DNA from 2 places in the Rahnella inusitata genome. Region 1 is predicted to be linked to the other one. Evidence: predicted binding sites of a transcription regulator. Region 1 holds the regulator's gene; the other holds the start of a gene.
The links. The regulator ArgR, encoded in region 1, controls arginine synthesis, uptake and breakdown. The targets are predictions, from matches to a motif close to ANTGAATAAAAATACANT.
Positions count from the first base shown of each region.

Region 2: a site for ArgR is predicted at 3,721-3,738, ahead of argC (N-acetyl-gamma-glutamyl-phosphate reductase). Genes of this name have one in related genera too.

Region 1 covers NZ_CP065024.1:935,761-951,268, reverse strand. Annotated here, with positions in the region: gene yhbY (ribosome assembly RNA-binding protein YhbY) at 1-114, shown strand, start outside; gene greA (transcription elongation factor GreA) at 296-772, opposite strand; gene dacB (serine-type D-Ala-D-Ala carboxypeptidase) at 1,055-2,488, shown strand; gene pmrA (two-component system response regulator PmrA) at 2,509-3,171, shown strand; gene pmrB (two-component system sensor histidine kinase PmrB) at 3,168-4,271, shown strand; gene cgtA (Obg family GTPase CgtA) at 4,326-5,498, opposite strand; gene I2123_RS04425 (DMT family transporter) at 5,532-6,488, opposite strand; gene rpmA (50S ribosomal protein L27) at 6,574-6,831, opposite strand; gene rplU (50S ribosomal protein L21) at 6,850-7,161, opposite strand; gene ispB (octaprenyl diphosphate synthase) at 7,421-8,392, shown strand; gene I2123_RS04405 (DNA-binding protein) at 8,445-8,804, opposite strand; gene I2123_RS04400 (helix-turn-helix domain-containing protein) at 9,493-9,765, shown strand; gene mdh (malate dehydrogenase) at 9,825-10,763, opposite strand; gene argR (transcriptional regulator ArgR) at 11,227-11,697, shown strand; gene yhcN (peroxide/acid stress response protein YhcN) at 12,180-12,443, shown strand; gene yhcN (peroxide/acid stress response protein YhcN) at 12,637-12,900, shown strand; gene mpl (UDP-N-acetylmuramate:L-alanyl-gamma-D-glutamyl-meso-diaminopimelate ligase) at 13,193-14,578, opposite strand; gene fbp (class 1 fructose-bisphosphatase) at 14,746-15,508, shown strand, end outside.
Region 2 covers NZ_CP065024.1:234,703-250,210, reverse strand. Annotated here, with positions in the region: gene ppc (phosphoenolpyruvate carboxylase) at 1-2,221, opposite strand, end outside; gene argE (acetylornithine deacetylase) at 2,523-3,674, opposite strand; gene argC (N-acetyl-gamma-glutamyl-phosphate reductase) at 3,898-4,902, shown strand; gene argB (acetylglutamate kinase) at 5,031-5,804, shown strand; gene argH (argininosuccinate lyase) at 5,879-7,255, shown strand; gene I2123_RS01100 (glutathione peroxidase) at 7,542-8,303, opposite strand; gene oxyR (DNA-binding transcriptional regulator OxyR) at 8,464-9,387, shown strand; gene sthA (Si-specific NAD(P)(+) transhydrogenase) at 9,370-10,770, opposite strand; gene fabR (HTH-type transcriptional repressor FabR) at 10,983-11,660, shown strand; gene I2123_RS01080 (YijD family membrane protein) at 11,635-11,991, shown strand; gene I2123_RS01075 (MFS transporter) at 12,304-13,890, shown strand; gene bglB (beta-galactosidase BglB) at 13,911-15,050, shown strand; gene trmA (tRNA (uridine(54)-C5)-methyltransferase TrmA) at 15,116-15,508, opposite strand, start outside.

The sequences.
Region 1 (15,508 bases):
ATCGTAGACGCTATCGTGCGTGAAACCAAGGCGAGTAATGTGCAAGTTATCGGCAATATGCTGGTACTTTATCGCCCTTCTACCGAAGACCGCAAAATTATCTTACCGCGTTAATTCGTCAGAGTTTAACGAAAAACGCTTTAGATTTTCGGAACGGTGCCACGAAATCACGTTCAGGAAAAGGCTATAACTGGCCTTTTTACGTTAGTTTTCAATTTAATGTGAAGCTATTCACTTCATGAATGGGTGATTTATAGGGCGAAACGTCACGTTTCGCCCTTTTTAATGCGGATTTTTAGAGGTACTCGACCTTCAGCACTTCAAACTCAACATCGCCGCCAGGTGTGTTGATCACCACCACATCATCCTGCTCTTTGCCGATCAATCCACGTGCAATCGGTGAGTTTACAGAAATCAGATTTTGCTTAAAATCAGCTTCGTCGTCACCAACGATGCGGTACGTCTGCTCTTCTTCAGTATCCAGATTCATCAGTTTGACAGTGGCGCCAAAAATGACACGGCCCGTGGCCGGCATTTTTGTCACGTCGATCACCTGGGCATTAGAAAGCTTGGCTTCGATCTCCTGAATACGTCCTTCGCAAAAACCCTGCTGCTCGCGGGCTGCGTGGTATTCAGCATTCTCTTTCAAATCGCCGTGCTCACGCGCAGTCGCAATATCGGCAATAATTTTGGGACGACGCACGCCCTTCAGATGATCCAGCTCTTCACGTAATCTTTCTGCGCCACGCAACGTCATCGGAATCGGTTTCATATATTCATTACCTCTAACTTGGTCCTTTCGGTAAACACCGTCCTGATTGAATCAGGTAAGAAATTAAGCCAGCTCTTTTGACCCACACGCTCTGGCGAAAAACAAAAAAAACCTCACCCGGAGTCGCCACCAGGCCAGGATTCATTTTGCATTATGATTCGTATTTTAACGTAGAGTTCACTGAGGATCATCGTTTACTTTCAGCCACGTTGCGCCTTGGTTCGTAGCATCGTAGTATGGCACCACATTATCCTGTTGTTACCCAGAGCCTTACTCAAAATAATGCGTTTTATACGAATTGTCAGTGGATTAGCATGCGCGTTTGTTCTCAATACAAATGCGGCCCAGATCGAGAATTACACAGAATATCTGCCGGACGGCACGAATCTGGCTGTGCTGGTACAGAAAATTGGCGCGCCTGCGCCCGCCATCGACTATCACGGTTCTCAGATGGCGCTGCCAGCCAGTACCATGAAGATTCTGACTGCGCTGGCGGCTTTACTTCAACTCGGCCCCGATTTCAGATTCACCACTACGCTGGAAACCCAGGGCTCTGTTTCGGACGGCGTCCTTAAAGGTGATCTGGTTGCTCGTTTTTCCGGCGATCCGACGTTAAAACGTCAGAATATTCGCAATATGGTCGCGGTATTGAAAAAACAGGGCATCAAAGAGATCAGCGGCAACGTGGTGGTGAATACATCCGTGTTCGCCAGCCATGACAAAGCCCCCGGCTGGCCATGGAATGATATCACTCAATGCTTCAGTGCTCCTCCGGCCGCTGCCATTGTCGATCGTAACTGTTTCTCTGTTTCCCTTTACAGTGCCCCTAAACCCGATGAGAACGCCTTTATCCGCGTGGCCTCCTATTATCCGGTTCATATGTTCAGTGAAGTGCGTACGCTGGCGAAAGGCTCTCCTGATGCGCAATATTGCGAACTGGATGTCGTACCGGGGGAATTCAATCGTTATACATTGACTGGCTGCCTGACCCAACGCAGCGAACCTCTGCCACTGGCCTTTGCCGTTCAGGACGGAGCCAGCTATGCCGGTGCGATTCTGAAAGATGAGCTTTTGCAGGCCGATATTCAGATTGATGGCACGTTGAAACGTCAGACTCAGCAGACTCCTGCAGGAACCGTTCTGGCACAAACGCAGTCAGCGCCGTTGCACGATTTGCTGCGGATCATGCTGAAGAAATCCGACAACATGATAGCCGACACCGTTTTCCGTACCATCGGCCATCAGCGTTTCGGTGTACCGGGAACATGGCGTGCAGGTTCTGATGCTGTGCGTCAGATTCTGCGTCAGAAGGCGGGTGTCGATTTAGGTAACTCAATTCAGGTGGATGGATCAGGTTTGTCGCGCCACGATTTGCTGTCACCAGCAACGATGATGCAGGTGCTGCAATATATCGCGCAGAACGATAAAGACTTAGATTTCATCTCAATGCTGCCTCTGGCAGGCCATGACGGCACGTTACAATACCGCGGTGGACTGCATGAAGCAGGTGTCGATGGCAAAGTGTCAGCGAAAACCGGTTCATTGTCTGGCGTCTATAATCTGGCAGGCTTTATTACGACGGCCAGCGGGCAACGCATGGCATTTGTCCAGTTCCTCTCAGGTTATGCAGTACCGCCTGAAGACCAGCGGACACGCCGCGCACCGCTTGTGCGTTTTGAAAGCCGGCTTTACAAGGACATCTACCAAAATAATTAACCACGGAGAAGTGCCAGACGATGAAGCTGCTGATAGTTGAAGATGATGAACTTATACGGCAGGGATTATCGCTGGCCTTAACCAGTGATAATTACGTTTGCGACTGCGCATCTACCGCTGCTCAAGCGCAAAGCCTCATTCAAACCAGCCAGTACAGTCTGGTCATCCTCGATTTGGGATTACCAGACAAAGATGGCGCGACGCTTCTGCGCCAATGGCGACGCCAGAGGATCTCCCTTCCCGTCCTGATCCTTACCGCCCGCGATGCACTTGAAGATCGTGTGGACGGTCTTGATGCCGGCGCTGATGATTACCTGATTAAACCTTTCGCCTTAGCCGAGTTACAAGCCCGCGTCCGCGCGCTCATCCGCCGGTATCAGGGGCAAAGTGATAATGAAATTTCTGTCGGAAATCTGCGAATCAATCTCTCTTCACAGCAAACCTATCTGGGTGACGCGCAGGTGGAGGTCACACCGAAAGAGTTCGCGATTTTAACCCGTCTGATGATGCGCGCCGGACAAACGGTTAACCGCGAATTACTTCAGCAAGATCTCTACACATGGCAGGATGATTTGGGATCCAATACGCTGGAAGTTCACGTCCATAACTTGCGTCGCAAGCTGGGTAAAGAGTTAATTCGTACGGTTCGTGGCATTGGTTACCGGCTGGAGATGATGCCGTGACCAGTATGCGCCGCCGTCTGTTGGTTATGCTGGCTTTGATCCTTTTCGTCACCCAGCTCACCAGCGTTTTCTGGCTTTGGCACGAAAGTCAGGAACAAATTAATTTACTGGTGAATGACACGCTTTCGGCCAAGGTGCGTAATGCGCACGTTGAGAAAGAAATTGCCGAAGCGATCGCCTCGCTGATTGCACCTTCTTTACTGATGATGGCCATTACATTGGCACTGTCCTTCTGGGCGATCAGCTGGATTATCCGTCCGCTCAACCAGTTGCAAAAACGTCTTGAAACGCGCTCGGCAGATAACCTTTCCCCTTTACCGCTGAACAGCGAAATTCGCGAAGTGGTAGCGGTGACCAACGCGCTCAATCAACTCTTTTCACGCCTGTCTAATACGATTCACCAGGAGCGATTATTCACCGCCGACGCTGCGCATGAACTGCGTACACCGCTTGCGGGGGTGCGTCTGCATCTTGAGATCATGCACAAAAACGGGGTGTCTGGCAGTGATACGCTGATAGGGCGCATCGATCAGCTGATGCATACCATTGAGCAACTGCTGATGCTGTCGCGCGCCGGGCAAAACTTTGCCAAAGGTGAATATCAGCAAGTGGACCTGGTTTCGAACGTCATCGAGCCTTTGCGGGAAGAATTTTGCGAAATGCTGGAAGAGCGCCAGCAGACGCTGGTTTTAAGGCTTCCGGAACGCGCCACGCTGCAGGGCGACGCCGTGTTGCTCCGTTTAATGGTCAGAAACTTAGTGGAAAACGCTTATCGCTACGGCCCGCCGGACAGTGAAATCACCCTTACGGTGCAGCCGCAGAATAACGGCTTCCTGATACAAATAGACGATGAAGGCCCGGGAATTGATGAGACGAAGGCCTGTGAACTGACGCAGGCATTTAAACGCATGGATCAGCGCTATGGCGGCAGCGGGCTGGGTTTAAACATTGTCATTCGCATTGCTCAGCTGCACTGCGGAACTCTGACGCTGCGTAACCGTTCTTCCGGCAACGGGTTAAGTGCACAATGCTGGCTGCCTGATGTGATTCTGGAAAATGCGCTGTCGCTTTCTGCCAGCACCACGAAAAACATGTATTAAAAAAGGCTGCCACTGGCAGCCTTTCAGATTATATCAACTCATACTCACGCCGGATTAACGTTCGTAGATGATTTCAACGCCTTCGTCGTCGTCTTCATCCCAGTCATCATCCCAATCGTCGTCAGCTTCAGCTTCCACTTCAGCCAGTTGTTCACGGTGATAATCATCCCACATGAATTCAACTTTTTCTGGCGCAGCTTCTTCGATTGCCATGTGTTTAGGATTTTCGTTGATGAACTTCATCACATCCCAGCACAAAGCATTCACGCCTTCGCGGTTTGCTGCGGAAATCAGGTAGTAATTACCTTCCCAACCCAGCGCCTCAGCGATGGCTTTCGCACGCGTTTCAGCTTCTTCTTTTTCGATCAAATCAACTTTGTTGAATACCAGCCAGCGAGGCTTTTCAGCCAGTTTGGCGTTGTATTGCTGCAACTCGTTGATGATGACTTTGGCATTTTCGATCGGATCAGATTCATCGATCGGCGCAATATCGATCAGATGCAACAATACGCGGCAACGTTCAAGGTGTTTCAGGAAACGAATCCCTAAACCAGCCCCTTCGGAAGCGCCTTCAATCAGACCAGGAATATCGGCGATGACGAAGCTCTGCTCGCTGTCCATGCGCACAACGCCGAGGCTTGGCACCAGGGTCGTAAACGGATAGTCAGCGACTTTTGGTTTCGCGGCGGAAACTGCACGGATGAAAGTAGATTTACCCGCATTTGGCAGACCCAGCATACCCACGTCGGCCAGCAGCATCAGCTCAAGGGCGATATCACGTTCTTCACCTTTGGTACCCATGGTTTTCTGGCGTGGGGAACGGTTAACCGAAGATTTAAAACGGGTGTTGCCCAGACCGTGGAATCCGCCTTTGGCAACCATATTGATCTGGCCATGTTTGGTCATATCAGCCAGCACTTCGCCGGTAGCCTGATCCAGGACACGGGTACCGACTGGCACTTTTATGGTGATATCTTTACCGCGTTTACCCGTACAGTCGCTGCTTTGACCGTTAGTACCGCGCTCAGCACGGTATGATTTCACAAAGCGGAAATCGATCAGGGTATTCAGGTTTTCATCAGCCAGCAGGAAAACGTCACCACCGTCACCACCGTCGCCGCCATCAGGGCCGCCACGTGGAATGTATTTCTCACGGCGGAAGCTTACACAACCGTTACCACCGTCACCTGCCACGACTAAAATTGTGGCTTCATCAACAAACTTCATTTGTACCGTCTCCGTAAATCATTCGCCGGGCAGCTAGAGTTTAGCTACCAGGTTTTGCTCTGTCCGACGAGGCCACCAACGATGGCCCGCTGCGGAAAACATTGCACCCGCCACCACCACAAATGCCCCAAGATAACCTACAAAATTGAGCACTGGTGCGGCAAAATAGCCTGGCCAGGCAAGTGCTAACAGATCTGAAAATAGCAGGGTAAACAATGGGGTCAGCGTCACTAATGCGCTAACCTGCGATGCCTGCCATCTCGCCATCGCTTCCGCTAAGGCGCCATATCCTACTAAGGTATTCGCGCCGCAAAACAACAAACAGGCAAACTGCCAGCCGCTGAGCTGTGAAAGCATCGCCGGACTGGCCAGCGGGAGCAATGCGATAGAACATAAAGTGTACAGCAAAAACAGGATTTGAGGCGAGGCGAGTTGGCGTAAGAGAACCTTTTGCGCCACACCGTAAATAACCCAAACCGTTGCTGCCCCGACGCCAAATAACACACCGAGTGTGTAATCGGTCAGACGGGTAAATATCTCAATCAGACTGGTATTGAAAAACAATATCAATCCGAAAATCAACATAGTGGCCCCAATGACCTGCGTGATCCGCATCCTCTCTTTCAGGATAATCACACTGGCCAGCATCATGCCGACTGGGGAAAGCTGACCGATAACCTGAGAAGCCGTTGGACTTAAAAATTGCAGTGAAGAACTAAAAAGAACGAAGTTCCCCATCAATCCGCAGGTGGCTATCAATACTAAAATCAGCCAGCGTGGCCGACTGAAAATCACTCTGGGTGGCAAACGGCGCTTTGCAGCAAGAATGCAGCCCAGCACAATTGCAGCCATTGAAAACCGGTACCAGACCACTGTAAAGGGATCCATTATCACTAATACCTGCTTCATGGCGATAGGCAAAGAGCCCCAACTCATGGCAGTGATCAGCGCTAACATAATCCCAACAGGTGCCTGCGATTTACTGTCCATATTCCGCCAGAATGGGCTAACCAGAATGTAAAAAGCCCCGCAACGAGTTGCGGGGCTTACATCTATTTACTAAGACGAGAAAAACTTATTCAGCGTCGATGCTGATGTACTTACGGTTTTTCGGGCCTTTAACTTCGAACTTGACTTTACCGTCAGCCAAAGCAAACAGAGTATGGTCCTTGCCGCAACCCACGTTGATACCAGCGTGGAATTTGGTGCCGCGCTGACGAACGATGATGCTGCCTGCCAGTACTGCTTCGCCGCCAAAGCGTTTTACGCCCAGACGTTTAGCTTCTGAATCGCGACCGTTGCGTGTGGAGCCGCCAGCCTTTTTGTGTGCCATTGTTCCGCTCTCCTAGTCTTAAGCGCTGATGCCGGTGATTTTAACGTCAGTGAACCACTGACGGTGGCCCTGCTGCTTACGATAGTGCTTACGACGACGAAACTTAACGATTTTGACTTTAACGCCACGACCGTGAGCAACGATTTCAGCTTTAACGATACCGCCAGCAACTAATGGCAGGCCGATATTGATTTCTTCACCGTTTGCAATCATCAGAACCTGATCAAACTCGATCGTTTCGCCAGTTGCGATGTCAAGCTTCTCAAGGCGGATAGTCTGCCCTTCGCTGACACGGTGTTGTTTACCACCACTTTGGAAAACCGCGTACATATAAAACTCCGCTTTCCGCGCACTCAACTTTGTATAGTTCAGAGGGCGCTATAAATATTCACAATAGGGCGCGAATTCTACGCAAAAAATCAGAGTAAGACAAGAGCACAATGACCACAAAAGAAGAAAAAAAGCGCAGTTCTTTCGTTATCATTTATCTACACTGTTTTTCAAGTACAATCCCCTTTACAGTTAGCGCCATGTGCCAATGTGAGCCAGATCTCATTGCGGTGAAGAGAACAACAGCCGAAAAAACACAATGAACCTAGAACAGATTATCGATCTTACTCAGGACGACATGGCTGCGGTCAACGCATCCATCCTTGAACAGTTGAACTCCGAAGTTTCACTCATCAATCAACTGGGATATTACATCATCAGCGGTGGCGGTAAACGCATCCGTCCAATGATTGCAGTGCTGGCGGCCAGAGCGCTCTCTTATGAAGGCGACAAGCACATCAAAGTCGCTGCACTGATTGAGTTTATCCATACCGCCACGTTATTGCACGATGACGTTGTCGATGAATCGGATATGCGCCGGGGTAAAGCCACTGCCAACGCCGCTTTTGGTAATGCCGCAAGCGTCCTGGTCGGGGATTTCATCTATACCCGTGCATTCCAGATGATGACCGATCTGGAGTCGCTGCCGGTTCTGGCCCTGATGGCTAAAGCGGTCAATGTGATTGCAGAGGGCGAAGTACAGCAGCTGATTAACTGTAACGACCCTGACATCACTGAAGACAGCTACATGCAGGTTATCTATAGCAAAACAGCGCGTCTGTTCGAAGCTGCCTCTCAGTCTTCTGCCATGCTGGCTGGCGGAACTCAGGAACAGATCCTTGCTTTGCAAGATTACGGCCGTTACCTGGGCACTGCATTCCAGCTGATTGACGATTTGCTTGATTATGATGCTGACGGCGAAACGTTGGGCAAAAATACCGGCGATGACCTTGATGAAGGTAAACCGACATTGCCGCTTTTGCATGCGATGCAGCATGGTGATAAAGAACAGTCGGCCATGATCCGTAATGCTATCGAAGAAGGTAATGGGCGCCATTTACTGGAACCAGTATTGGCAGCCATGCACCAATGGGGCTCCCTGGAATACACCCGTCAGCGGGCCGAAGAAGAAGCTGACAAGGCCATTAAGGCACTTCAGGTGTTGCCAGACTCTGTCTATCGCTCGGCACTTGAAGGCCTGGCGCATCTTTCAGTCAAACGCGACTTCTGATGTTTATCTGTCGTACCTGGCACTTATCAGGCAGGTACGACAGTTTTCAACGCTAGTTTTCGTCAGGCTTGCGCAACCTGTTTAACACTTCCGAAACGCCTTCTCTCACAATAAACGCGATCATCGTTTCACGTTCTGGTTCTCTCAATTGCTTATAGCTTTCAATCCAGATTGCCAGAGGGTCCTGATGCGAGGTATAGACATACTCCGCAGAATGCTCGTTCATCGCCAGACTGGCGATCGTATTAACGGGCAGGCTGTCGATGTGATATTCCACCGCACGCCCTTGTACACCGCGTCTTCTCCTTTTAATCCAGCATAACCTGCGTGCCATTCCATGCACGCCTTGTGTTGAAGTTGGGAGCCCTTCTTTACCGGTTAATTCCTTTGCTGCGAACCACTCTTTTTTCATAACGATCCTTTTCTTTCTTACATAAACCACTAAGAAAGTTTCTGTTATAAATCCATGAGAATAATGCCGATACTTTCCTGAAACCTCCGGTGTTTATTTTAGAGATGAATTTAACTCCGGCCATTAAGGAAAACGTCTATTTAACGGAAAGAAGATATTCAATTTTTCGAAATGAGTCTACTGATGACTCACAAAGTTTCCATGAATTTTCTTTATCAACAACTGAATGAATGGCGTAATACCCACTTTTTAGAAACAAACGGACTCAAGTCGAAAGCAAAAAAGATAAAAACAAAATAAAACCTTAAAAAACAACAATTAAAAATATAAACACTTAAAATAAAACAGATTTTATTTATCAAAACATAGCGAATTATTTATTAATAAACCTCATCCATTATGGCAATGGATGATAAAGATCAAAAAACGCACAATAGAATAACTTATCCATTTTACGTGATTTCAAACTTGCACGTAATACATTAGAAAAACTGACGCTAATCACAAAAAGCAACACGAATTTACTTGTTTGTTTTAATCAGAATAAGAAGGTATTTTCTCAATGAAAGCGATGCGGGTTTTTCGGAAACATTGATTTGAATGAGTACATCTGAAAAAAACAACCGCAGAATATATATTTAAATAAAATACATTCGAAAACTATATTTGAACAAATAAGGAAGCCATCATGAACACAAGGAACGAAGACTGGCATCAGGCTGATATCATTGCTGCGCTAAGAAAGAAAGGAACCACGCTGGCGGCGGTATCACGCTCGGCAGGCTTAAGTTCTTCAACCTTATCAAACGCGTTATCACGGCCGTGGCCAAAAGGGGAACTCCTCATTGCAAGCGCGCTTGGGCTTCATCCTTCAATTATCTGGCCAAGCCGCTATTTTGACGCGAAGACCTTTAAGATCATCGAACGTCGTTGCCGTACACCTAATGCTTCTCGTGAATAAATCACGGCGGGTATAATTTATCACCGCCGGGTTACACCGGCGGTGATAAAGGTGCAGCATCAGTTATTAATAAACTGTTCACCGAGCTCAATGTCTTTTCGCAGGATATCCAGCATGGATTCAAGCGATTGCTGCTCAAACGCGCTTAGTTTGCCGACATCCAGCAGTTCAGCAATCCCATTCTTGCCCAGCAAAACAGGCTGCGCGAAGAAACGTGTATGCTCGCCCTTCCCTTCCACATACGCACATTCCACTACGTTACTTTCGCCCTGCATAGCGCGCAGTAATGAAAGGCCGAAGCGTGCAGCTGCCTGCCCCATCGACAGCGTTGCAGACCCGCCACCGGCTTTTGCCTCGACAACTTCGGTGCCTGCATTCTGAATACGCTTAGTGAGAGAGGTGATTTCTTCGTCGCTGAACGTCACACCAGGAACCTGAGAAAGCAGTGGGAGGATGGTCACACCGGAGTGTCCACCGATCACCGGTACTTCAATCTCATCTGGCTGCTTGCCTTTCAGTTCCGCAACGAAAGTGTTGGAACGGATAGCATCGAGTGTCGTAATTCCAAAGAGTTTGTTTTTATCGTACACACCGGCATTTTTCAGCACTTCTGCCGCAATGGCGACTGTGGTGTTAACCGGATTAGTAATAATCCCGATACAGGCTTTCGGGCAGGTTTTCGCGACCTGTTGGATAAGATTACGAACGATACCGGCATTAACATTGAACAGATCGGAACGATCCATACCTGGTTTTCGCGCCACACCTGCTGAAATCAGGACAATATCCGCACCTTCCAGCGCTGGCGTGGCATCTTCGCCACAGAAGCCTTTGATTTTAACCGCGGTTGGGATGTGACTGAGATCGACAGCAACGCCCGGCGTCACCGGTGCGATATCATATAATGAGAGTTCGGAACCGGAAGGTAGCTGGGTCTTAAGCAGAAGTGCGAGGGCCTGACCGATACCACCCGCAGCACCGAGAACTGCAACTTTCATCCTATACTCCTTTTTTATCATTAACTTATAAGTGTCGTGGAATTATTTTGGTTGTGACCTTAATCACTTACGCTGTTAAAAACAATCGCTCACCTGCAGAGAATCTGAGATGGGTCGTTTAGAAAGTAAAAAAATACTTTTAAACGGCCTTTATCCGGTCTTTTATGACTTTTTATCGGAAAGCTTCCCTTAAAAGTAGCACCCCAAAACCTGTCAGGTTAATAAATGGTTAAATTTGGTTCATTGTGTGAGCTGAATCGAAGTCATCACTTCCACTCATCGGGTCGTAAAATCCACCTGCAATGCAAAATTTTGGCATATTCATGAAAAAACCTCTGATGCGACATCCGTCACATTCCTTGCGCAGTGGTGAATCAGCGATTTACCTCCGGAAGGTGTGTTGCATAAAAATGCAATTATCTGCATAATCAGCTTCACGATGTTCAAGAGACCAGGGTGCAAAATGCGTAATCCTGCCAAACAGGAAGATTTAATCAAAGCCTTCAAAGCACTGCTGAAGGAAGAGAAATTCAGCTCTCAAGGCGAAATTGTCGTCGCACTCCAGGAAGAGGGGTTCGAAAACATCAATCAGTCCAAAGTCTCACGGATGCTGACCAAATTCGGTGCGGTACGTACACGTAACGCTAAAATGGAAATGGTGTACTGCCTGCCAGCAGAGATAGGTGTGCCCACCACCACCAGCCCGCTGAAGAATCTGGTGCTGGATATCGACTACAATGAAGCCGTCGTGGTTATCCGCACCAGTCCCGGTGCTGCACAGCTGATCGCGCGTTTGCTTGATTCACTGGGTAAATCTGAAGGCATCCTCGGTACTATCGCGGGTGATGACACGATTTTCACCACTCCGGCGCGTGGTTTTAGCGTGAAGCAGCTGCACGACGCCATTTTGAGTTTGTTCGAACAGGAGCTATAAGCCGCTGTTATCGTACATGGCCACGCGCTCCCATTCTGTGCAGGGGGTCAGAAGAACAGAATTTCTGACCTCAGGCCAGTCGCTTTGCCCATCTTTTATATTGATCAACTCTCACCTGCTCCGCAGAAACCTCCCTTTCCTGAGAAATCACGGCATCCCTCATCCACCTGATTCTGTTAACTCCCGTCACAACACGCCCATTTCCGTCACATAAATATTTCAATGATGTGATTGACTACAAAAATAAGCACAGATAGTCAAATTCACTCAATTTATTGATTTTACAAATAATTATCACCAAAAGAACGTTTTATAGACGTTTTTTATTACTTTCCGTTATTAAAAACACCAATAGACCACACATAACCACCCAAATAACTATTAGCAAACTATTAATATTTGTAGTGACTAGATGTATACTCATTTCCGTGGTGTGAGACACCAGTTGTTGGAACACATAATAAATTCGACGAGGTCAAATCATGAACGTTAAAACTACAATCGCAACATTAAGCATTCTCTCTGCTCTGTCATTTGGTGCTTTCGCAGCACAACCTGTTACTCAGGATCAGGCTGTTAATCTGCAGGCAAAAGGGATGATCAGCGTCAGCGGCGTAGCCGGTGCACCTTCTGATATCCGTCAGGCACTGTCTGACAAAGCCGATGCAAAAGGCGCTAAAGCTTTCCGCGTTATTGAAGTGCGTCAGGAAGGTAACTATCACGCAACCGCAGAAATCTACCAATAAGTCACCCGGTAGACCCAGCGAAGGGGCCTGAATGAATCAGGCCCGTGCACAAGACGGATTTATCACTGCCAGCTTTACGTTCCCGAACGCTCACCGCGCCCCGAACCCCTGTAAAACAGCCCTGATAAATCTAAATTTGAACCGACGTTGCTCTCTCAGATTGCATCAACGTCAGTAAAATCAGGAAATTATCATGAAAATCATTACTACTATCGCCGCGCTTAGTCTGTTATCCGCTGTTTCTTTCGGTGCGTCCGCCGCACAACTGGTGACTAACCAGCAAGCTGAAAACCTGCAATCTATGGGTGTGATCAGCGTCAGCGGTGTAGACGGTGCGCCAACCGATATCCGCCAGCAGCTGTCTGATAAAGCTGATGCTAAAGGCGCAAAATCTTATCGTGTGATTGAAGCCCATAACGAAGGTGCTTATCACGCGACAGCAGAAATCTACCAGTAAGATTTCTGATTATTACCCTGAAACAAAAGCCACTGTTTGAATTTTTTTGAATTAGCGTACCGGGTTCAACAGCCACAGATCGTCTAAACGACGCTGTTGAGGCTGGAAGAGAGCTGACACTGCCACTGCCGCGCTCTTTTGCTAACGATACCCTCGTCGTCCTGTCCGACGACACCCTTTGGCTCCCATACCATTTTGGGAGCTTTTTTTTGCCTGCTGATCGGCCATTCACCCGAAAAATGACAAAAAAAAGCACAGCCAATGCTGTGCTCTGATTTCGATGAATCGACGCTTATTGCTGTGCTGCGGCGCTGGCTTTCGCCGCCAGTGCTGCCAGCAGTTTTCCATGGATACCACCAAACCCACCGTTGCTCATCACCAGGATATGATCGCCAGGCAGCGACGCCTTGATAACCATATCCACCAGGGAATCCACATCGGCACTCCAGTGCGCTGGCTGAATGCAATGTTCGGCGACTTCGGCGACCTGCCAGGGAATATGCTGCGGTTGCAGAAGGAAGACTTCATCAGCACGTCCCAATGACGGTGCCAGTTCATTTTTACTCATGCCCATTTTCATGGTATTCGAGCGCGGTTCGAGAACAGCCAGAATACGCGCCGTTCCGCCCACTTTGCTGCGCAGTGCGGAGAGCGTCGCCAGAATCGCAGTTGGGTGGTGGGCGAAATCGTCATACACGCTGACACCGTTTTCCACGCCACGCAGTTCAAGACGACGACGGGCGTTGATGAAATCACCCAGCGCTTTACAGGCATCTTCCGGCTTCACACCAACATGACGCGCTGCGGCAATCGCCATCAGCCCGTTATGCATGTTGTGTTCACCGACCAGATTCCAGTTCACTTCTCCAACAATTTCGCCTTTCAGGTACACATTGAAAGAGCTGGCGTCTGGCGTCAGCTTTTTCGCATCCCATGTGCAGGCGTCTGTTTCGCCGACAAATTCCTGCTCGCTCCAGCACCCCATCGCCATCACCTGTTTGAGTGGAGTATCGTGCTCAGGCAGGATGATTTTGCCCTTGCCAGGCACCAAACGCACCAGATGGTGGAACTGTTTCTGGATGGCTTTCAGATCGTCAAAAATATCGGCGTGATCGAACTCGAGGTTGTTGAGTACCAGAGTACGCGGGCTGTAATGCACAAATTTAGAGCGCTTATCAAAGAAGGCGCAGTCGTACTCATCCGCTTCAATCACCATAAACGGACTGTTGCCCAGACGCGCAGAAACCTCGAAATTGCCCGGTACACCACCGATAACATAGCCCGGCTCATAGCCACAGGCTTCGAGGATCCACGTCACCATACCGGCGGTGGTCGTTTTGCCATGCGTACCGGCAACGGCAATCACCCAGCGTTCTGGCAGAACGTGATCGTGCAGCCATTGCGGGCCGGACACGTAAGGGATGCCCTGCTCCAGTACGGCTTCGACACACGGGTTACCGCGTGTCATCGCGTTACCAATGATCACCAGATCGGGCTGAGGGTCTAACTGTGCGGGATCGTAACCCTTAATCAGCTCAATCCCCTGATTTTCCAGCAGCGTACTCATCGGTGGATAAACGTTGTCGTCCGAACCAGTAACCTGATGCCCCTGAGCACGAGCCAGCATCGCCAGCCCGCCCATAAACGTGCCGCAAATCCCAAGAATATGAATGCGCATATATTTTCCATTAATGCCTTTAAGTCAGCCGCTATTCTACCGCTCAGAATCCTCCAGAAGAAATGGATTTGCCTATGATTCATCCATATATTTGGGCTAAACTGCCCACGCTCTTGTAAAGGTTTTATTAACGAACCGTTATCCATCCTAGATTCAGGGAACGTGTTATGAAAACGTTAGGCGAATTTATTGTTGAAAAACAGCAAGACTTTCCTCATGCAACCGGTGAGCTCACCGCCTTGCTCTCAGCAATAAAACTCGGCGCTAAAATCATTCACCGTGACATCAACAAAGCGGGTTTGGTTGATATTCTTGGTACCAGCGGCGCAGAAAATGTTCAGGGCGAAGTACAGATGAAACTTGATCTGTATGCGAATGAGAAGTTAAAAGCAGCGATGAAAGCACGCGGCGAAATTGCCGGCATCGCGTCTGAAGAAGAAGATGAAATCGTCATTTTCGAGGGCGAACGCGCTGAAAATGCAAAATACGTCATCTTGATGGATCCGCTCGATGGCTCCTCAAATATCGACGTTAACGTCTCCGTCGGTACTATCTTCTCCATCTACCGTCGTACCACACCTCTCGGCCAGTCCGTGACCGAAGCCGATTTCCTGCAACCGGGCAATCGTCAGGTCGCCGCCGGCTATGTGGTTTACGGCTCTTCCACCATGCTGGTTTACACCACTGGCGTTGGCGTTCATGCCTTTACTTATGATCCTTCTCTCGGTGTTTTCTGCCTCTCCCATGAAAAAGTCCGCTACCCGGCTACCGGCAGCATGTACTCGATCAATGAAGGCAACTACATCAAATTCCCGCTCGGCGTAAAAAAATACATCAAATATTGTCAGGAGCAGGACGAAGCTACGCTGCGCCCTTACACCTCACGTTACATCGGTTCTCTGGTCGCAGATTTCCACCGTAACCTGCTGA
Region 2 (15,508 bases), 700 kb from region 1:
CCACGGCTTGCAAACCGGCACCAGCGCCCAGCCAGGCAGGCAGCATCAGACGGTTTTGCGTCCAGGCGAAGATCCACGGAATAGCACGAAGGCTTTCGACGCCACCGCTGGCTTTACGTTTTGCAGGGCGTGAACCCAGTGGAAGCTTAGCCAGTTCCTGCTCCGGCGTTGCGGCGCGGAAGTAAGGCACGAAGTCTTTGTTCTCGCGGATGTAACCACGGTACATCTTGCAGGACACGTCAGACAGCTGTTCCATGATGTCCACCCAGGCTTTTTTCGGCTCAGGCGGTGGCAACAGATTGGCTTCCAGAATGGCGGAGGTGTACAGCGCCAGACTGCTGATAGTGACTTCCGGCAGGCCAAACTTGAAGCGGATCATCTCGCCCTGTTCGGTTACGCGCAGTCCACCTTTCAGGCTGCCCGGAGGCTGAGACAGTAACGCCGCCTGTGCCGGGGCACCGCCACGGCCAATGGAACCGCCGCGTCCGTGGAACAGTGTCAGAGCAATGCCCGCTTTCTCGCAGGTTTTGATCAGGGCATCCTGCGCGCGGTATTGCGCCCATGACGCCGCCATCACGCCCGCGTCTTTCGCGGAGTCGGAATAGCCAATCATCACCATCTGTTTGCCCTGAATGAAACCGCGATACCAGTCGATGCTCAGCAACTGCTTCATCACGTCGTCGGCGTTGTTCAGGTCGTCCAGCGTTTCGAACAGGGGCGCTACCGGCATCGGGAACGGGCAACCCGCCTCTTTCAGCAACAGATGCACAGCCAGCACGTCAGACGGGGTACGTGCCATGGAAATCACATAGGCGGCGATAGACCCTTCCGGCGCTTCAGCTATAACCTGACAGGTATCCAGCACTTCTTTGGTATCAGCGCTCGGTTCCCAATGACGCGGGACCAGTGGACGCTGAGAATTCAGTTCGCGGATCAGGAACGCCTGCTTGTCAGATTCTGACCAGCTTTCATAATCGCCCAGACCCAGATAACGGGTAATTTCTGCGATGGCGTCGGTGTGACGGGTACTTTCCTGACGCACATCGATACGCACTAACGGTACGCCGAAGCAGCGCACGCGGCGCAGGGTATCAAGCAACTGACCGTTGGCGATGATGCCCATGTTGCAGGCCTGCAAGGACTGATAGCAGGCGTACAGCGGTGCCCACAGTTGGTCATTTTTCACCAGTAAATCATGTGGACGCGTGACGCGTTCGCCTTTCAGGCGCGCTTCCAGATAGACCTGCGTGGAGGTCAACTGACTGCGCAACTGTTTCATGATTTCACGGTACGGCTCGATAATGTCAGAACCGCCCGCCAGCTCGCGCAGCTCAGGCGTACATTCGGTCATCGACAGTTCAGATACCAGCACTGCGATATCGCGCAGGAACAGGTCGGTCGCTTTCCAGCGGCTCAGCAACAGGACGTGGCGGGTAATATCGGCGGTCACATTCGGGTTACCATCGCGGTCACCGCCCATCCAGGAGGTGAAACGAACCGGTACCGCTTCCACCGGCATTTTGTAATCCAGCGAGGTTTCCAGCTGCTCGTTGAGTTCGCGCAGGAAAGCAGGAACGCCTTCCCACAGGCTGTTTTCAACGACCGCAAAACCCCATTTGGCTTCATCAACCGGAGAAGGGCGGTTTTTGCGGATTTCATCGGTATGCCATGACTGCGCGATCAACTGGCGCAGGCGGCGCATAATCTGTTTGCGTTCGTAATCGGCCAGATCGTTGTGGTCGAGCTGCTTGAGGCAGTTATTGACTTCGACCAGTTTGTGGATAAGCGTTCTACGGGCGATTTCGGTCGGGTGCGCGGTCAGGACCAGTTCAATGGAAAGCTGTTCAACGGCGTCACGTAATTGCTGATCAGAGAGATTTTTGGATTTCAGACGTTCGAACAACAACGCCAGCGCTTCGGGATTGCTGGCCGCCTCGCCGTGCGGCGAAATGCTGTGATATTGCTCAGCCACGTTGGCTAAATTCAGGAACTGGCTGAATGCGCGGGCAACCGGCAGCAGTTCATCATTCGACAGATTTTGCAGCGTTGACAGTAATTCCTGACGATCCGCTTCGTTTCCGGCGCGGGAGGATTTAGACAGTTTACGAATTTGCTCAACACGATCGAGGATATGTTCTCCCAACGTATCTTTGATCGTATCGCCCAGCAGTTTACCTAACGTACTGACATTACTTCGCATTGCGGAATATTGTTCGTTCATATCACCTCTGACCCGTTCTCTCGTTTAATTTTTATATTCTGTAAATAACTTTCACCCGTCAGGCATTCTTGCCCCGTTCACCCTGCCAACCTGGCCACACTTTTCAAAAGCAGCCCCTGTTTTAACCCAAAAAGCCCCGATCACTCACGTGAAAAATGGTCTTTTTAGCAATGTCGCTGAAATTTAATTACAACCGCGACGATATCAGTTTGGCTAATCCACTTTTGCGAACTCGTTTTGTACAGTAGCAAAGGGCGCCCCGGAGCGCCCTGATTGTTTCTTCATCAACCCTGATTCAGGATCAGTGATAACAGAAGTGATGCACAACCTGAGATATCAGCTCACGTGTCGGTTTAATGAACGCGGTATCAATATATTCATCTGGCTGATGCGCCTGATCGATAGAACCGGGGCCAAGCACCAGCGTCGGGCACAGCTCCTGAATAAATGGCGCTTCGGTGCAGTAGTTAACGATTTCCGTTTCCACACCCAGCAACTTCTCAACCACCTGCACCAGCTGATGATCCGGCGGACATTCATAGCCAGGGATCGGCGGATGCAGTTCTTCAATCACGATGCGTCCGGGCCAGCGCTGACTCACCGGCTCCAGCGCTTCGTTCAGCAGGCCGTTGATTTCGGACAGTGTCAGACCCGGCAGCGGGCGGATATCCATATGCAGTTCACAACAGGCGCAGATGCGGTTTGGCGCATCGCCGCCGTTGATATGACCAAAGTTCATGGTCGGATAGGGGATCACGAAACCACTGTGGTTGTATCGGGTTTTCAACGTATTGCGCAGGGTCATTAAATGGGTAATCGACTCGTGCATCAGCTCAATGGCATTCACGCCGCGCGAAGGATCGCTTGAGTGGCCGGACTGACCGGTGATGCGGATGGCGTTCGATAAATGACCTTTATGCGCACGAACCGGCTTCAGCGAGGTCGGTTCGCCGATGATCGCGCAATCAGGGCGGATTTTGGTATTTTTAGAAAAATAGCTGGCACCGGCCATGGTGGTTTCTTCATCGGCGGTCGCCAAAATATACAGCGGTTTAGTCAGTTTAGTCAGATCCACGTCGCGCAGTGAATCGAGGATAAAGGCGAAGAAACCTTTCATATCGGCAGTACCCAAACCATAGAGCTTATTTTCGTGCTCGGTGAGGGTGAAAGGATCGCGCGTCCAGCGGCCATCGTCGAACGGAACGGTGTCCGTATGACCGGCCAGCAGCAAGCCGCCTGCACCTTCACCGGTGCTGGCTAACATATTGAATTTGTTTCGGGTTCCCGGCACGGGCTGCACTTCTACTTTAAAGCCCAAATCTCCAAACCAGCCTGCCAGTAAGTTGATTAGCGTTTCATTGCTCTGATCCAACGCGCTGTCTGTGGCGCTGATGGAAGGGGTTGCGATTAACGCCCGATAGAGCTCAATAAAAGGAGGTAATTTCATCTTCACTGTTGACAGCCTTTAGTTAGGGTAGTATTCATATTCATGCAATAATTGTGAATAAAAATACAATAAGCCAGCGCGTAAGGAAACCGGAAAAAATTCCGGTAAGGTAAAACGACACGGCTGAATCTCGCGGGTGAGCGGCGTACAACGCAGTGACCACCTGTTACCTGTTGAAGTCCCTGTATCGCAAAGCCATACAGATAAGTTGAGAAGGTGAACAGACCCTATGTTGAATACGCTGATTGTTGGTGCCACAGGTTATGCCGGAGCTGAACTCGCTGCTTACCTTAATCGCCACCCACATATGAACATAACCGGTTTAACGGTTTCAGCGCAAAGTGCAGATGCAGGAAAGTTGCTTTCTGATTTGCATCCTCAATTAAAAGGTATTGTCGATCTGCCTGTTTTGCCGCTGACGGACGTTGCCGAAGCCGCAAAAGGCGTCGATGTCGTGTTTCTGGCGACCGCGCATGAAGTCAGCCACGATTTAGCTCCGCAGTTTCTGGCGGCGGGCTGCGTGGTGTTTGACCTGTCCGGTGCCTTTCGCGTCAGCAAACCTGAGTTTTATACCGAATTCTACGGCTTTGAGCATCAGCACCTCGATCTGCTGGATAAAGCCGTGTACGGCCTCGCCGAATGGCAGGCGGGCAAACTGAAAGATGCCGAGCTTATCGCCGTGCCGGGTTGCTACCCGACCGCGTCACAGCTGGCGCTCAAACCGCTCATCGAAAACGGATTGCTCAATGACAGCCAGTGGCCGGTGATCAACGCCACCAGCGGCGTCAGCGGCGCAGGGCGTAAAGCCACGCTGGGCAACAGTTTCTGCGAAGTCAGCCTGCAACCTTACAAACTGTTCAGCCATCGTCATGAGCCTGAAATCGCTGAGCACCTCGGCGTGCCGGTGATTTTCACGCCGCATCTGGGCAACTTCCCGCGCGGAATTCTGGCAACCATCACCTGTCGTTTGAAAGCGGGCGTGACGGAGCAGGACGTAGCGGAAGCTTTCCACAATGCGTATCACGATAAACCGCTGGTGCGCTTATACACCCAAGGCGTACCGGCGCTGAAAGACGTGGTCGGGCTGCCGTTCTGCGATATCGGTTTTGCCGTGAAAGGTGAACATCTGATTGTGGTGGCGACGGAAGATAACGTGCTGAAAGGCGCGTCGGCGCAGGCGGTGCAGTGTATGAACATTCGCTTTGGCTTCCCGGAAACGCAATCACTGCTTTAACAATCAGTCAGATTGTCAGCAAAAAAACAACCGTCCCTGAGCGTTTATTCAGATGCGCAGGGATGTTAGATTAAATTAAACATATTGTTATTCATTAACATAAACAATTGGTCGAGGCGCAAACAGCTATGAATCCGTTAGTCATCAAATTGGGTGGAGTGTTGCTGGATAATGAAGAAGCACTTGAGCGCCTGTTCATGGCGGTCGTCGCTTATCGTCAGGAATATCAGCGCCCGCTGGTGATCGTCCACGGTGGCGGCTGCCTGGTTGATGAGCTGATGAAAAAGCTGAATCTGCCCGTCGTTAAGAAAGCTGGCCTGCGCGTCACGCCTGCCGACCAGATTGACATCATTACCGGCGCACTGGCCGGAAGCGCCAACAAAACTCTGCTGGCGTGGGCCGTGAAAAATCACATCAACGCGGTCGGCCTTTCACTGGCAGACGGTGGCTCGGTCAGCGTAACGCAACTGAGCGAAGAACTGGGCAACGTCGGCAAAGCCGAAGCGGGTAACCCGGCGCTGATCAACACCCTGACCGGCGCAGGGTACCTGCCAATCGTCAGCTCTATCGGGATCACCGCAGCCGGTGACTTGATGAACGTCAACGCCGATCAGGCCGCGACAGCTCTGGCCGCCACACTGGGTGCCGATCTGATTCTGCTTTCCGACGTCAGCGGCATTCTTGATGGCAAAGGTCAGCGCATTCCGGAAATGAGTGCGGAAAGGGCCGAACAGCTGATCGACCAGGGCATTATTACCGACGGTATGATCGTCAAAGTTCACGCCGCACTGGACGCTGCGCGCACTCTCGGACGTCCGGTGGATATCGCCAGCTGGCGTCACGCCGAGCAATTACCGGCACTGTTTAACGGCGTCGCTATCGGTACACGTATTCTGGCGTAACACCTTTCGGCAGACACTTTTTTCAGGGCGCAGCATAGTGCGCCCTTTTGTATAAAAATTTCAGGAGCGGGAAAATGGCACTTTGGGGCGGACGTTTTACTCAGGCGGCGGATCAGCGGTTTAAAGAACTCAATGACTCACTGCGTTTCGATTACCGGCTGGCAGAGCAAGATATCGTCGGTTCCGTGGCGTGGTCGAAAGCGCTGGTCACCGTCAACGTACTGACGGCTGACGAGCAGATTGAGCTCGAAGGCGCGCTGAACGTGCTGCTGGAAGAAGTCCGTGCGAATCCCCGCGCTATTTTAGCCAGCGATGCAGAAGATATTCACAGCTGGGTAGAAGGCAAACTGATCGACAAAGTCGGTAACCTCGGCAAAAAACTGCACACTGGCCGCAGCCGTAACGATCAGGTCGCCACTGACCTCAAACTGTGGTGCAAGGCGCAAGTGATTGAACTTGGCGATGCATTGCATCATCTGCAACAGGCACTGGTCGCGACTGCACAAGCCAATCAGGATGCGGTTATGCCGGGTTACACCCACCTGCAACGTGCCCAGCCGGTGACCTTCGCGCACTGGTGTATGGCGTATGTGGAAATGCTGGCGCGTGACGAAAGCCGTCTGAAAGATACCCTGACCCGTCTGGACGTCAGCCCGCTGGGTTGTGGCGCACTGGCCGGTACCGCCTATCCGATGGATCGTGAACAGCTGGCCGGCTGGTTAGGTTTCGCGTCTGCAACCCGCAACAGTCTCGACAGCGTTTCCGACCGCGACCACGTGCTGGAGTTGCTGTCCAACGCCGCCATCAGCATGGTTCACCTTTCCCGTTTCGCCGAAGACCTGATCTTCTTCAACACCGGCGAAGCGGCGTTTATCGACCTGTCTGACCGTGTGACTTCCGGCTCTTCCCTGATGCCACAGAAGAAAAACCCGGACGCGCTGGAGCTTATCCGTGGCAAATGTGGCCGCGTGCAGGGCGCACTGACTGGCATGATGATGACCATGAAAGGCTTGCCGCTGGCCTACAACAAGGACATGCAGGAAGACAAAGAAGGGCTGTTCGACGCGCTCGACACCTGGATGGATTGCCTGAATATGGCGGCGCTGGTGCTCGATGGCATTCAGGTGAAACGTCCGCGTGCGAAAGAAGCCGCGCAGCAGGGCTATGCTAACTCCACTGAACTGGCGGATTATCTGGTCGCCAAAGGCGTCCCGTTCCGTGAAGCGCACCATATTGTGGGTGAAGCGGTAGTGGAAGCGATCAATCAGGGTAAAGCGCTGGAAGCGTTGTCTTTGCAAGATTTGCAGAAATTCAGCAGCGTGATTGGCGACGATGTGTACCCGATTCTCGAGCTGCAATCCTGCCTCGACAAACGCGCAGCCAAAGGCGGCGTGTCTCCTCAGCAGGTTGCACAGGCGATTGCCGATGCGAAAACCCGTTTAGGGCTGTAAGTCTTTGCGTTTCTCCCCCTGCAAAGGGGGGATCCCTCTTCAAAATTCACTCTTTTTCCATGCCCCCGGCCTTTGCGTCATCATCGTCCTGCCATACAAAATGTATCGACCGCAAAGTGTCGCAGCAGAAGGTCATAAAAACACGTGGGATCTCAGAACAGGGATGGATGAAGCAAAAAAAAGGCGGACCCAAGGTCCGCCGAAAGTTCACGTAGTCTAACTTTGCTTTTTTGTTGGTAATGCAGGGACTCTTGTCTTATTTCTAACTCTGGGTATTCACTGACACTTATTGTGCAACTTCGCACACTTCCTGAGTTTCTGAATGCAGGTAAACATCCAGATCGTCGCTTCCGCCGATGTGGCGTCCACCGATGAAGACCTGCGGCACGGTCGCACGGCCTGTAACGGCACGCAGGCTGACGGTGGTCGCGTCTTTACCTAATACAATTTCTTCGTACTGGATACCGCGTTCCTGCAGCATCTGTTTGGCTTTAGCACAGAACGGACAGCCCGGTTTAGTGAACACGGAAACGGACTCCTGCACTTTATATTCTGGTGCCAGGTACTTCAGCATGGTGTCTGCATCAGACACTTCAAACGGGTCGCCCGGCTTGTTTGGCTCGACGAACATTTTCTCGACCACGCCGTTACGCACCAGCATGGAATAGCGCCATGAACGCGGACCGAAGCCTAAATCGGCTTTTTCCACCAGCATGTCCATCCCTTTGGTGAACTCGCCGTTACCGTCCGGAATGAAGGTGATGTTGGCGGCGCTTTGTTCTGCTTTCCACGCGTTCATCACGAAGGTGTCATTCACGGAGACGCACAGAATGCTGTCTACGCCATGGCTTTTGAACACCGGAGCCAGCTCGTTGTAACGCGGCAGGTGGCTCGAAGAACAGGTTGGGGTAAATGCCCCCGGCAGTGAAAAGACGATCACTGTTTTATTTTTGAACAGCTCATCCGTCGTGAGGTCAACCCATTGGTCGCCCTGACGGGTGTGAAAAGTAACGTGTGGTACGTGTTTCCCTTCCTGGCTTGCAAACATGAATAACCTCTTAATTAATCTATAAATTGAACAATGTTTTCGGCGGCGCCGTTTCGATGGGGGGCATTATTAACGATTGTGGTTGATAGATATAATCGTTGGTTGCTATCTTATCTATCGTTAACGGCTATCGCATTGCCTATGAGGGACTGGGGGAAAAATGAACATTCGTGATTTAGAGTATCTGGTAGCACTGGCAGAGTTTCGTCACTTCCGCCGCGCCGCAGATTCATGCCACGTCAGCCAGCCAACGCTGAGCGGGCAAATCCGTAAGCTGGAAGATGAGCTTGGCGTCATGCTGCTCGAAAGAACCAGCCGCAAAGTACTGTTCACACAAGCCGGTCTGCTGCTGGTGGATCAGGCGCGCACGGTGTTGCGTGAAGTAAAAGTGCTCAAAGAGATGGCAAGCCAGCAGGGCGAAGCGATGTCCGGGCCGATGCATATCGGTCTGATCCCAACCGTCGGGCCTTACCTGTTGCCGCAAATTATTCCAACACTGCACAAAACTTTTCCGAAACTGGAAATGTATCTGCACGAAGCGCAAACCCATCAGTTGCTGGCGCAGCTCGACAGCGGAAAGCTCGATTGTGCCATTCTGGCGCTGGTGAAGGAGAGCGAAGCGTTTATTGAAGTGCCGCTGTTTGACGAGCCGATGAAGCTGGCAATCTATGACGATCATCCGTGGGCATCGCGCGATCGTGTGGCGATGGCCGATCTGGCCGGTGAGAAACTGCTGATGCTGGAAGATGGCCACTGTCTGCGCGATCAGGCGCTCGGTTTTTGCTTCCAGGCGGGTGCGGATGAAGATACCCATTTCCGCGCCACCAGTCTTGAAACGCTGCGCAACATGGTCGCGGCAGGAAGCGGGATTACGTTACTGCCATCACTGGCCGTGCCGCGTGAGCGCAGCCGTGATGGTGTGACTTATCTTACCTGTGACAAACCGGAGCCCCGGCGCACGATCGCGCTGGTTTATCGCCCCGGTTCGCCACTGCGCGGGCGTTACGAACAGCTTGCCGAAGCTATCAAAGAACATATGCAGGCTTACTGGGATAACGCCGCTGCCTTAAAAAAGGCGGTTTAATCCGTTTAGCGCAGCCACGCGATAGGCTTCGGCCATGGTCGGATAGTTGAAGGTGGTATTGACGAAATACTCGATAGTATTACCTTCACCTTTCTGTTCCATGATCGCCTGCCCGATATGAATGATTTCGGCGGCACGCTCACCGAAACAGTGAATGCCCAGAATTTCCTTGGTTTCACGGTGGAACAGTAATTTCAGACTGCCCACGTTCATGCCGGCGATTTGTGCGCGAGCCAGATGCTTAAACTGCGCGCGGCCAACTTCGTATGGGACTTTCATCGACGTCAGTTCCTGCTCGGTTTTACCCACCGAACTTATCTCCGGAATGGTGTAAATCCCGGTCGGAATGTTTTCGATCAAATGGACTTTGGCTTCGCCCTGGATCATCGCCTGTGCGGCAATGCGTCCCTGATCATAAGCCGCTGACGCCAGACTTGGGTAACCAATCACATCACCGACAGCATAAATGTGCGACAGTGCGGTCTGATACATGCTGTTTACTTTCAGCAAGCCACGGCTGTCTGCTTCCAGCCCGATATTTTCCAGACCCAGTTTGTCCGTGTTACCGGTGCGACCGTTCGCGTAAAGCAGCGCATCGGCTTTCACTTTCTTACCGGATTTCAGGTGCATAATCACACCATCTTCCACACCTTCAATCTTCTCGAACTCTTCGTTATGGCGGATAACCACGCCGTTATTCCAGAAGTGGTACGAAAGCGCGTCTGACATTTCCTGATCAAGGAAAGACAGCAGGCGGTCGCGGGTGTTGATTAAATCCACTTTGACGTTCAGACCACGGAAGATCGACGCATATTCGCAACCGATCACGCCCGCACCGTAAATAATCACGTGGCGCGGTTCATGGCTGAGTTCAAGGATTAAATCGCTGTCATAAATGCGCGGGTGACCAAAATCGACGTTGGCCGGGCGGTATGGGCGTGAGCCACAGGCGATGACGATGTTATCCGCGGTGATCTGCTCATGCGTGCCGTCGGCGTAGCGGATGCTGATGGTATTAGCATCGACAAAACTGGCGTCGCCGGAAAACAGCTGGCACTGGTTTCTTTCGTAGAAACCCTGACGCATGCGGGTTTGCTGATTAATGACCGAATCCGCATGCCGCAGGATATCGGGAAAGCTGGAACTCATGGTGCGCGAGTTATCGCTGTAGAGCGGATTCTGGTTAAATTCGATGATTCGGCTGACGGCGTGACGCAGTGCTTTGGAAGGGATGGTGCCCCAATGTGTACAACCGCCACCGACGTTGTTATAGCGTTCGATGACTGCAACTCTGGCGCCTTGTTTAACCAGTCCCATCGCGGCGCCTTCTCCGCCAGGGCCTGAGCCAATGATGATGGCATCAAAATGTGAGTGCTGTTGCATTGTTCGAAACCTATTTTTATACAAAATCACAACGAGAAAGTAACATATTACACCTATTTACCCCACATGCAGTTGTCATTTAATGGGAATGTTGCAACATTCAGACCCACTTTATGCTGCTGTTTCTATGACTCGGACCGATAAAAATTTTGGTATAGTGACACCATGTCGGGCTAACAACTAAAAAGAAGAACACTATCCGGATGAAGGTTATGGGAGTCAGAGCACAACAAAAAGAGCGTACGCGTCGCACGCTGATTGAGGCGGCTTTCAGCCAACTCAGCGCTGAGCGCAGCTTCGCCAGTCTGAGTTTGCGTGAGGTCTCGCGCGAAGCAGGCATTGCGCCGACGTCCTTTTACCGGCACTTCCGTGATGTGGATGAACTCGGTCTGACGATGGTGGATGAAAGTGGTCTGATGCTGCGCCAGCTGATGCGTCAGGCGCGTCAGCGTATTGCCAAGGGCGGCAGCGTAATCCGCACCTCGGTCTCGACGTTTATGGAGTTCATCGGCAATAACCCTAACGCATTCCGGCTGTTGCTGCGTGAACGTTCCGGGACCTCTTCAGCGTTTCGTGCCGCCGTCGCCCGTGAAATTCAGCATTTTATTGCGGAACTTGCCGACTATCTGCAACTCGAAAACCATATGCCGCGCAGTTTTACGGAGGCGCAGGCGGAAGCCATGGTAATTATCGTGTTTAACGCCGGTGCGGAAGCGCTGGATGTTGACCTCGCGCAGCGCCGTCAGCTCGAAGAGCGTCTGGTACTGCAATTGCGGATGATTTCTAAAGGTGCGTATTACTGGTATCGCCGTCAGCAGGAACGCACGGCGGTGACCCCCATTAATAAGACCCGAGGTAAAGAAGATGACCGAACAAGCGAACCAGGATAATGGCACTCTGGTTTTGTCTTTAATTGCCGGGCTGTCGATCAGCGGCACATTTGATGCGTTATTCAGCTCTGTCGTCGCGTTTTCGATATTCCCGATTATTGCTCTGGTGTTAGCGGTGTACTGTCTGCACGTTCGCTACCACAAAGGTGAAATGCCGAAAGGCTTACCGGGGATGGCGGCGGCCTGTTTCCTGCTGGGCCTGCTGTTGTACAGCACGATTGTCCGCGCTGAATATCCTGAATTAGGCTCGAATTTCTTACCGTCGCTTATCTGTGTGGCGCTGGTATTGTGGATTGGTGTAAAACTGAAAAAGCGCAAATCGTCCACGTAACGCGTTTTCTCTTTCACCTTCCTGAAGGCAATCTGCGGATTGCCTTTTTTATGCGCCCTCGCTCGACTTATTCTCTACGCTAAGCATTTTCCTCCCTCTTAATGAACTGTCATTTCATTAATATCAAACCCATGTTCATAATTTAGATATAGATCGCCCACTTCTTTATTTCTTTGCCATAAAGTGCATCCGGGTGGCAAAAACCAAAAGGTTTTCATGTCGGCTCCTCGCTAATTTGAATCATGGCCGGACGACGCATTTTCGTTCGCATTCAGCCTACGCCTAAAGGTGATTAACAGGGGCAACACGGCAATGAAAACACGTAAGATCGGATTCTTCACTTATATCGCTTATGGTTCCGGGGATTTCCTCGGTGCAGGCACGACCGCGCTGACTGCGGCCTGGTTATTGTATTTCTACACGACGTTCTGCGGGCTTTCGCCCATTCAGGCAACGTTCATTTTCGCGACCGCACGCGTCGCCGATGCGGTTCTCAGCCCGCTGATGGGGTATCTCACCGATAACTTCGGCAATACCTGGCTCGGCAAACGCTTTGGCCGCCGTAAATTCTTTATTCTGCTCGGTATTCCCTGCGTCTTCAGCTACAGCTTTATGTGGGTGGGCGAAATGGGGTACGTCTATTATCTGCTGACGTATCTGCTGTTCGATATCGTCTACACCATGATTTTGGTGCCGTATGAAACGCTGGTCCCGGAAATGACCGATGATTTCAAACAGAAAACCAAATTCTCTGGTGCGCGCATCGCGCTGGCACAGCTGTCAGCGATTCTGGCGGCGTTCCTGCCCGGCATTCTGTTACAGCATTTCGGCAAAGATAACGCCATCTCCTTCTTCTATTCGAGTCTGGTCTTCGCGGTGATTTGTTCACTGGTGCTGACGCTGGTGTATTTCTTTACATGGGAACGTCCTGAAGAGCTGAAATCGGAAGCGACTAAGAAAATTGAACGTGAGCGGCAGCAGCTGACGCTGTCACAGAGCCTGAAGCGTCTGAAAGTCGAATTGTCTTCAACGCTGCGCATCAAGATTTTTCGTCAGCATCTCGGTTTGTATCTGGGCGGCTACATTGCACAGGACGTTTTTAACGCCGTGTTCACTTATTACGTGGTGTTCGTGCTGATGCAAAGCGCCGCCGTCGCTTCAAACCTGATGGGCATGATGGCAATTCTGCAATTTGTTGCGGTCATCGGAATGATCCCGTTATGTATCCGTTTTGGACCGGCGCCGTCTTACCGGCTGGCGGTGACACTCTTCGGGCTGGCGGCGATTTCCTATGGTGGCCTGTATTACGCCGGGATGAATGACTCAATGTCACTGTTGTTGCTGATTTCTGCGCTGGCCGGTCTGGGACGCGGGGGGATCAACTACGTGCCGTGGAATATCTACACCTATATCGCTGACGTGGATGAAACCATCACCGGCCAGCGCCGCGAAGGGATTTTCGCTGGCGTGATGACCCTGACCCGCAAAGCCTCGCAGGCCGGTGCAGTGATGCTGGTGGGGATTATCCTGCAACTCGCCGGGTTTGTTTCCGGCCAGAGCCAGCAGGTGCCTGCGGTCGGTCATACCATTCTGGGTGTTTTGGTGTTCGGTTCACTGCTGATGCTTAGCATGGGCTTTATCATCTCGCTGTTCTTCCGCCTCAATCAGAGAACACATGGCGTGCTGACCCGTGAAACGCACAAGATGCGCGAAGCAAATCGCATCGTGCCGGAGCAGATCACGCCGGAAGATCGCGCCACTGTCGAAATGCTGACAGGGATGAAATACGAATCTCTGTGGGGCAATAACAATATCGGTTATCTGCATCGCAATAACCCGCCACCTGAAAAGCTGACCCGAGAAAATACCGCCGAAGTGCCGGTCCAGGGACGTTTGTAATCCATTCACAGGAGAACGTTATGAAAGTATTTGAAGTTAAACACAGTGCCTTGCTGCGTCAGCCGGAGCATTTCATCTCACGCAACGAACTGAAAGCGCTGATTCACAATGTGACCGACAATCTGGTGAATATCGAAGATAAAACCGGTGAGTTCCTGTTGCGGCTGGACGATGGCCGCGTGATTGACACCAAAGGCTGGGCGGGCTGGGAATGGACGCACGGCATCGGACTCTACGGCATCTATCAGTATTATCAGCAGACCGGCGATGAAAAGATGCGTGCGGTGATCGACGACTGGTTTACCGCACGCCTGACGGAAGGCACGCCAACCAAAAACGTCAATACGATGAGCCCGTTCCTGACGCTGGCGTATCGCTACGAGGAAACGGGGAATGAAGAGTGGCGCCCTTATCTTGAGCGCTGGGCTGAATGGGTGATGTTCGAAATGCCGCGCACGGACAAAGGCGCGATGCAGCACATTGTTTATAACAATGAAAACCATCAGCAGATGTGGGACGACACGCTGATGATGAGCGTCCTGCCGCTGGCGAAAATTGGTAAACTGCTGGATCGTCCTGAATTTATCGAAGAAGCGACGTATCAGTTTCTGATCCACGTGCAATATCTGATGGATCGCCAGACCGGTCTGTGGTTCCACGGCTGGACGTTCGACGGTCATCATAACTTTGCGCAGGCACGCTGGGCGCGTGGCAACAGCTGGCTGACCATTGCCATTCCTGAATTCCTCGAACTGGTGGGTTTGCCGGAAAATAACGCGACCCGCCGCTATTTATTGCAGGTGCTGGAAAGCCAGGTCAGCGCGCTGGCGAAATGTCAGGACGACAGTGGTTTATGGCACACGCTGCTCGACGACCCGCACTCTTATCTTGAAAGCTCGGCCACGGCTGGCTTTGCGTACGGTATTCTGAAAGCGGTGCGTAAGCGTTATATCGACGCGTCTTATGCGCCGGTGGCGGAGAAAGCCATTCAGGGCGTGATTAAACATATCAATCCGGCGGGGGAACTGACGCAAACGTCGTTCGGTACAGCGATGGGATCAGACCTTGAGTTTTACCGCCAGATTGCGCTGACGTCGATGCCTTACGGGCAGGCGATGGCGATTCTGTGTCTGTCAGAATATCTGCGCGTGTACTTGTAATGATCTCTCGGCAGTAAAAAAACGGGCACGCTGAGGTGCCCGCTTTTTCTTTTAGTTTTCGCCGATCAGATCTTTTCCAGCAGAACGCCGGATTCCATATGGTGGGTGTACGGGAACTGATCGAACAACGCGAGGCGCGTGACTCGGTGTGTTTGGCTCAGCGTTTCCAGATTCGCGCACAGCGTTTCCGGGTTACAGGAGATATACAAAATACGGTCATAGCCCTGCACCATCTTCACGGTTTCATCATCCAGCCCGCTGCGCGGTGGATCGACAAATATCGTATTGCATTCATATCCGCTTAAATCCACATCCTGCAGACGACGGAATTCACGTACGCCGTTCAGTGCCTGAGTGAAGTCTTCAGCAGCCATGCGGATGATTTGCACATTGTCGATATGGTTTGCCGCAATGTTGAACTGCGCTGCCGCTACTGACGGTTTGGCAATTTCTGTCGC